One region of the Bacillus sp. D48C genome, then DNA from elsewhere that is predicted to be linked to it. Evidence: riboswitches for the same ligand, from Rfam matches in the RefSeq annotation. Region 1 holds a riboswitch; the other holds the start of a gene.

Region 1 (3,580 bases):
GTCTACTGCAACAGATTGGAAGCAGCATGTTACATCTGTCGATACGGTTGTTTTAGCAATGCCACCTTCTGCTCATGAAGAGTTATTAGCTGAGCTATCTCCGTTAATATCAAATCAACTTGTCGTAACAGTAGCAGCTGGCATTGGACCATCTTATTTAGAAGCTAGACTCCCAAAAGGCACGCCTGTTGCTTGGATTATGCCTAATACAGCTGCTGAAATTGGAAAGTCTATCTCCTTATATACAATGGGACAATCAATAAAAGAGATGCATCAAGAAACCCTGCAACTGCTTTTAAGAGGTATTGGTACTTCGCAACTTTGTACTGAGGAAGAAGTTCATCAGCTTACTGCAGTTACTGGAAGTGCACCAGCCTTCCTTTATTACTTTGCTGAAAGCTTGATTGAAGCAACAAAAAGTTATGGAGTCGATGAAGAAACCGCAAAACATCTTGTCATTCAAATGATTTCTGGCTCTGCTTCTATGCTCGAACAAACGCAAGATCCAGCTAACCTCCGCGAACAAGTAACAACGCCAGGTGGTTCCACAGCTGAGGGTCTCAAAACTTTATATGAATATAATTTTTCAGAGGCAATTCAAAAAGCAGTAGAAGCAACAAACAAAAAAGCTAGGGGGAAATAATATGACTTTAACAAGTTTAAAGGACTATACAACATTACATAACGGTGTAAAAATGCCTTGGTTTGGTTTAGGTGTTTTTAAAGTAGAAGATGGTTCAGAAGTAATTGATTCTGTAAAAGCAGCAATTAAAAATGGCTACCGCAGCATCGATACTGCAGCAATCTATCAAAATGAAGAAGGCGTTGGACAAGCGATTCGTGAATCCGGTGTTTCACGTGAAGAATTATTTATTACCTCAAAAGTATGGAATAGCGATCAAGGATATGAAACAACACTTCAAGCATTTGAAACTACATTAGAGAAATTAGGTCTAGAATATTTAGATTTATATTTAGTACATTGGCCTGTAAAAGGGAAATATACCGAATCATGGAAAGCATTAGAAAAGCTTTATAAAGATGGCCGTGTTCGCGCTATCGGTGTGAGTAATTTCCACATTCACCACTTACAAGACGTATTTGAAATTGCTGAAATTAAGCCAATGGTCAACCAAGTGGAATACCACCCACGTTTAGCACAAGAAGAGTTACACGCTTTCTGTAAAGAACATAATATCCAGCTTGAAGCTTGGTCACCATTAATGCAAGGACAACTACTAGATAATCCAACGTTACAAGAAATTGCGACAAAATATAATAAATCAACTGCGCAAATTATTTTACGCTGGGATTTACAAAACGAAGTTGTAACAATCCCTAAATCAATTAAAGAACATCGCATTATTGAAAATGCAAACATCTTCGACTTTGAATTAAGTGCTGATGATATGAAAGCAATTCAAGCTTTAAATGAAGATCGTCGCGTTGGTCCAGATCCAGATAACTTTAACTTCTAAGCGAAAAACCACTGCCATATGCAGTGGTTTTTTCATTTGAGATAACTGAAAATTTAAACTATATTCCATTTGGTTGACACTTCATTGTTCAAGGTGTAAGATTTTGAATTATCAAAGAAACGCAAAAATTAATAAAATTTATTCGTTTACTCATTGTATCAAGAGAGGTGGAGGGACTGGCCCTTTGAAACCTCGGCAGCAGGTTCATTTTGAATACTGTGCCACTTCCTGCAAGCTTTATGCTTGAAAGATAGAATGAGGGACTTCGTTTATATACGGGTGTATAACTTGTACGTAAAAATCCCTCTTTCTCAATATGAAAAGAGGGATTTTTTATTTTTCATTTCCCTCATCATCATCCAAACTTAATTATTTAGGAGGAAAATCAAATGAAAAAGAAGTTTGTACCCGGTATTGCATCAGTTGTAGGAGTAAGTATTTTATTAACTGGTTGCGGTAGTTATAAAAACGAAGCAAGCGAAGCAAATGCAAAAGACGAGGCACCTAGCAAACAGGTTTTAAATTTATCTTCACCTACTGAAATACGAACAATGGATACAGCCCGTGCTACAGATACTGATTCTGGTCAAGTAATGAGAAACGTATTTGAAGGTTTGTATAATCTTGGTGAAGGTAACAAACCTTTCCCTGGCGTTGCAGAATCTCATGAAGTAAGTGGCGATAAAACAAAATACACATTCCACCTGCGAGATTCAAAATGGTCAAACGGCACTCCTGTTACAGCGAAAGATTTTGTGTTCGCTTGGCAGAGAGCCGTAGATCCAGCAACAGCCTCTGAATATGCATTTCTATTCTTTGATATTAAAAATGCAACAAAAATTAACAACAAAGAACTTCCAGCCGACCAACTTGGTGTAAAAGCAGTTGATGACCATACGTTTGAGGTAGAATTGGAGCGTCCTGTTCCGTATTTTATTAGCTTAACAGCGTTCCCAACATTTCTACCAATTAACGAGGAATTCTTTAAAGCACAAGGTGATAAGTACGCTTTAGAAGATCATACAATCTTGTACAATGGAGCTTTTACACTAAGCGATTGGAAGCACGAACAAAGCTTTAAATTCAAGAAAAACCCTACCTATTGGGATAAAGATACTGTCAAACTAGAAGAAATCAATTTTAACGTCGTAAAAGAAAAATCAACAGAAGTAAATTTATTCGAGTCAAAACAATTAGATCGTATAAAACTAACATCTGACTTTGTCGATAAATATAAAAAGGATGCTAACTTTAAAGAACGTCCAAACGTAGGCGTACAATTTTTACGTATGAATCAACAAAACAAAGTGCTTCAAAATGTTTCTGCACGCCAAGCAATTGATCAAACAATTGATAGAAAATCCTTTGTAAATACGTTATTAAATGATGGATCTACACCAACATTTGGTCTCGTTCCAAAAAACTTTGCAAAAGGACCTGAAGGAAAAGACTTCCGTACTGCAAACGGCGATTTAACAAAAGTTGATACAAAATCTGCACAAAAGTTATGGAAAAAAGCTAAACAAGAGCTTGGTTCTGAAAAGATAACATTAGAATTATTAACGAGTGATGCTGACCTTGATAAGAAAACTGGTGAATTCTTAAAAGGGCAACTAGAAAAGAATTTAGATGGATTAACAGTAAATATAAAACCGCAACCGCGTAAGCAACAAGTTTCGCTTTTATTAAAAGGTGACTACGAAATCGGAATTGACGGCTGGAGCCCTGACTTTGCGGATCCAATTACATTCCTTGAGCTATTTACAACGAATAACCCTTATAACTTAGATCATTACTCTAATAAGGAATTCGATGAAACAATAGCAAAAGTGAAAACGACTTTAGCTGGTGATGAAAAAGCTCGCTGGGAAGCATTACTAGCATCCGAGAAAATATTATTTAAAGACTCTGTTATCGCTCCTCTTTACCAAAAAGGCGAATCTTATTTAGAACGTTCTTATGTGAAAGGAATTGTGCAAGTAGACTTTGCGGGTCAATTAAATTTCAAGTGGGCAAAAATTGAAAAATAAAGTAAAACCGTAATAAGTGAGGGTTCTTCATCCCCACTTATTATTAGCCCACACCAATTGTTTTTTTAGCAA
Region 2 (3,580 bases), on a different contig from region 1:
GGGGCGATGCTTGGACGAATTTAATTCAACCTTTCTGGGCATTACCAGCATTAGCGATAGCTGGTTTAGGTGCTCGTGACATTATGGGATTTTGTGTTGTGAACTTACTATATGCGGGTTTTATCATTAGTCTATGCTTCTTATTTATTTAAACGAAAAGCTAGTTTTATACTAGCTTTTTTACATAATAAATCAATTATTTCCCATGAAATTTATAATCTTCTCCCACTCTAACTCCGTAAGATGTAATGACTCAAATGCAAAAAAATCTTCGCACACTTTTTCAATTAGATGTGGATTTTCCCTCAAAAAATTCCACTGTAATACTTTAGGAAGAAAATGCATTTCATATTCTTTACTTCCCCGTACTACCTGATCAACTTCTCTTTCACAAATTCCTCTTATTAAATAATCATTTCTTAACTCTATTTGAATTTGCTGAAATGTTTCGCTGCATTTTTTCAATTGAAGTAAACACGTAACATACTTCCGAAAAAGTTCGCCATCATACTGAACACAGTTTATAATACGATCGACTTCATTCATAATGCACGAGCCTTTTCTTCTATTTGTAATAACCATTTCTCACGCTTTGATACTTTACTCGTTTTCACAGATTGAAACACTGACCGTTTTATATCGCGAATGCCACAAAAACGTAAAATACCTCTCTTCATCATAATCCAATCTGCTGATCGATATAACAATGCGACGTACCATAGAGGCGAGTCTAACGTATTAATAACCCATGCTTTTTTCCCTTGCAATAATCCTTTCGGCAGAGCCCCTTCATATTTATAAGCAAATCCAGCTACGAAAATACGATCGATAAATCCTTTTAAAATTGCTGGCATCCCCCACCACCATATTGGATAGATGAATAGAAGTGTATCTGCTTCTTCTACTAACGTTCTATACCGAGCTGTTTCCTCTTCATTTACTAAATCGCGTCTTTTCTTCTCTTCATTAAATACGAGGACTGGATCAAATTGTTCTTTGTATAAATCAAGTACGGTAACTGAATGATTTGTTTCCTGTAGTCCTTTTTGCACATGATTGAAAATCGCCGCGTTAAAACTTGAAGGGTTAGGATGAGCATATATAATTAGTACGTTCACTACAAAACAACTCCCTCTATACGTTAAAGTTTCTCCTTCTTTAATAACTTCTCTACAATTTGTACGTTTTTCGAACTTTGCAACAATCGATTTAATAATATAAGTAACTCTTCTTTTTTTAAATCTTTCAGTTTCTCTTTAACTGCACTCTCACCAGCACCTTGAATATCATAAACAACTGCCACCATATGTTTACAATAATTTTCATAGGGACACTCACAGTTACTTTCTGAAAAATCTTCGAGATCGATAACTACTTCATAATTCCCTGCATTTCCAGTAACGAAAGCAAACACTTTTTTATCTTGTATTTCAACATCTTCTACATGCCCATCTTCATAATATTCATATCCCTTATCTACAATGTACTTTGGGATCCATTTCGTTATATCTTTTAATAAGTAAGCGTACATAATTGTACCCCTTCCTTTAATTCCCTTTTGACTTCAAAAATCCTGCATGTTATTCTAATTACTGTTAAGTAGCAAGTCTACGTGACAAAACGACTGACACCTATTCGGCGAAGGTGTCTCTTTTCATTTGCAGCCGATATGAATTGCCTCTTTCAGGCACATTCAATTTTTGACACTACACACTCAACACCATTCCCTGTATCAGGCTGCTTTAGCAGTCTTTTACTCTACATACTCCGTTATTTTAAGAAAAAAAGAGAGCTTAGCTCCCTTTTCTCGCCTTATACAATACACCTTTTTCAGCATAGAGATATTCATCAGCTAATGTAATTTTCCCATCCAGTTTTAGTTCGTCTAATAATCTTGATAAATAAAATTGATGCAACATCTTTTTCGTGAATTTTCCTTCATGATGCGAAACGATATGTTCTTGAATATCTAACAATGATATCGGCTTATCTTGCTCTATCATATATTCATAAACTGTACTACGCAGTTTTACGTATTTTTCGAGTGTCACAGTAATGCGCAACCCCTTTCTTCTTAATATAAATTTTCGTAATCGGTTTTTTTGCAATAAAAAAACCTCTCCGATAAGAAGAAGTTACGTATATATCTTCGTCTTATCTCCCAGAACAAATATGTTCTGCTGGAATTAGCACCTGCATCGCGGTTGCTGGGTTTCATCGGGCCAGTCCCTCCACCTCTCTGGATAAGAAAATATTCACTTAATTCTTACTATACGTAATTCCACTTTAATTGTCAAACAAATATAATAAATATAACAAATTATATTTTCTTCCTTACTGTTCATACTACCCATATACGAACATGCAAGGAGGATTATGAAATGCATCAAAATGCTCGCGGATATGTACAAGATTCTTTTCAATCATTACAAGAAGCTAAAAATTGTTTAGAAGAAGCGCTCGAAACAGTTGAAAAAGATTTTAATCGCGCTCGTATTGAACAATCACTTTATGCTGTTGAACAAGCTATTCAACGTTGCGAGTACACCGTTCACATTTTAGAAAAAGATTAAAAACTTCCCATCTATTGATGGGAAGTTTTTTCAAATGGCATACTTCATAATTATTGCCGTTATGATTAAAAAATATACAGAATTAGCAATTTCTAAAATTCCTACTTTTATAATAGAAATTTTTTTGCCATACAACACAATTGCTCGAATGACACTTGGTATAAAAATAAGAGAACACCACGGATTAATCGCAAATACAATTATCGTTAATAAGATATGATATCCCCAAGATATAAGACGATACTTCGGGTTATTTTTTTCACGAATCATCGTTTTCACATAGAACGTACTACCTAAAAAGTATAAAAATGAAATAAGTGCAATGAATAAAGCTGTATGATCGATTTGCTTCATTGAAAAGTAATAACTAATTAACCCACCGATACAAAACACAATGATTGCACAAATATCATTTAATAGTGCTCTTTCATTTTTTTGACGGGCGTAATACATATTCACTATAAATAATGGAATCATTACTATTAAGAATAAAAGAATTCGCCACTCATATAATAAAGAAATCATCCCAAATAGGAACGCAATGCTGAAATAAACAATGGTAGCTTGTAAAAACTCTTTTTTTCGTCTTTGCTTTATGTACGTAAGAAATGGATACGTGGCTAAATAGATAAAAAACCACGCTAAAAACAATGGAATATGATAAATAGTAGGTTTCCCAAGTACGACACTTAATAAAAAAGGAATAACAAGCATGGCCCATGCACCATGTTGCTTCGGAATAACTAACTTCATTAACTATACACCTCACTTTTGAAAAAAGTTCTCACCTACCATTATACAAATAATTTTATATAATAACGGATGCATATTAAATCAATTTTTTGACAAAAAAATGCTCCTTACAATATGTAAGAAGCATGAAAGAGGCAAACGAATATGTAAGTCGCGACCCTACCTTATATGAGTATGCTTTTCTATGTCACGTTATGCTCATCTAATATACCGTATTTCTTTTTAAATCTTGTAAGAATCGTAATCCATGAAGT

Evidence for each region. Region 1 has a riboswitch for S-adenosylmethionine ahead of ACLBXA_RS26955 (peptide ABC transporter substrate-binding protein). Riboswitches for the same ligand answer to the same signal wherever they lie in the genome.
Region 2: linked by a shared signal. The riboswitch ahead of ACLBXA_RS08430 (hypothetical protein) and the one ahead of ACLBXA_RS26955 (peptide ABC transporter substrate-binding protein) in region 1 are both predicted to bind S-adenosylmethionine.

The regions. Positions count from the first base shown of each region.
Region 1 is NZ_JBKFAQ010000017.1:49,022-52,601, forward strand. Features, by position in the region: gene proC (pyrroline-5-carboxylate reductase) at 1-643, shown strand, start outside; gene ACLBXA_RS26950 (aldo/keto reductase) at 645-1,478, shown strand; SAM riboswitch class I at 1,631-1,735, shown strand; gene ACLBXA_RS26955 (peptide ABC transporter substrate-binding protein) at 1,868-3,508, shown strand.
Region 2 is NZ_JBKFAQ010000002.1:656,194-659,773, forward strand. Features, by position in the region: gene ACLBXA_RS08410 (short-chain fatty acid transporter) at 1-152, shown strand, start outside; gene ACLBXA_RS08415 (hypothetical protein) at 193-546, opposite strand; gene ACLBXA_RS08420 (NAD(P)H-dependent oxidoreductase) at 543-1,118, opposite strand; gene ACLBXA_RS08425 (SWIM zinc finger family protein) at 1,142-1,531, opposite strand; gene ACLBXA_RS08430 (hypothetical protein) at 1,794-2,051, opposite strand; SAM riboswitch class I at 2,152-2,250, opposite strand; gene ACLBXA_RS08435 (hypothetical protein) at 2,382-2,573, shown strand; gene ACLBXA_RS08440 (YwiC-like family protein) at 2,604-3,326, opposite strand; gene ACLBXA_RS08445 (ECF transporter S component) at 3,509-3,580, opposite strand, start outside.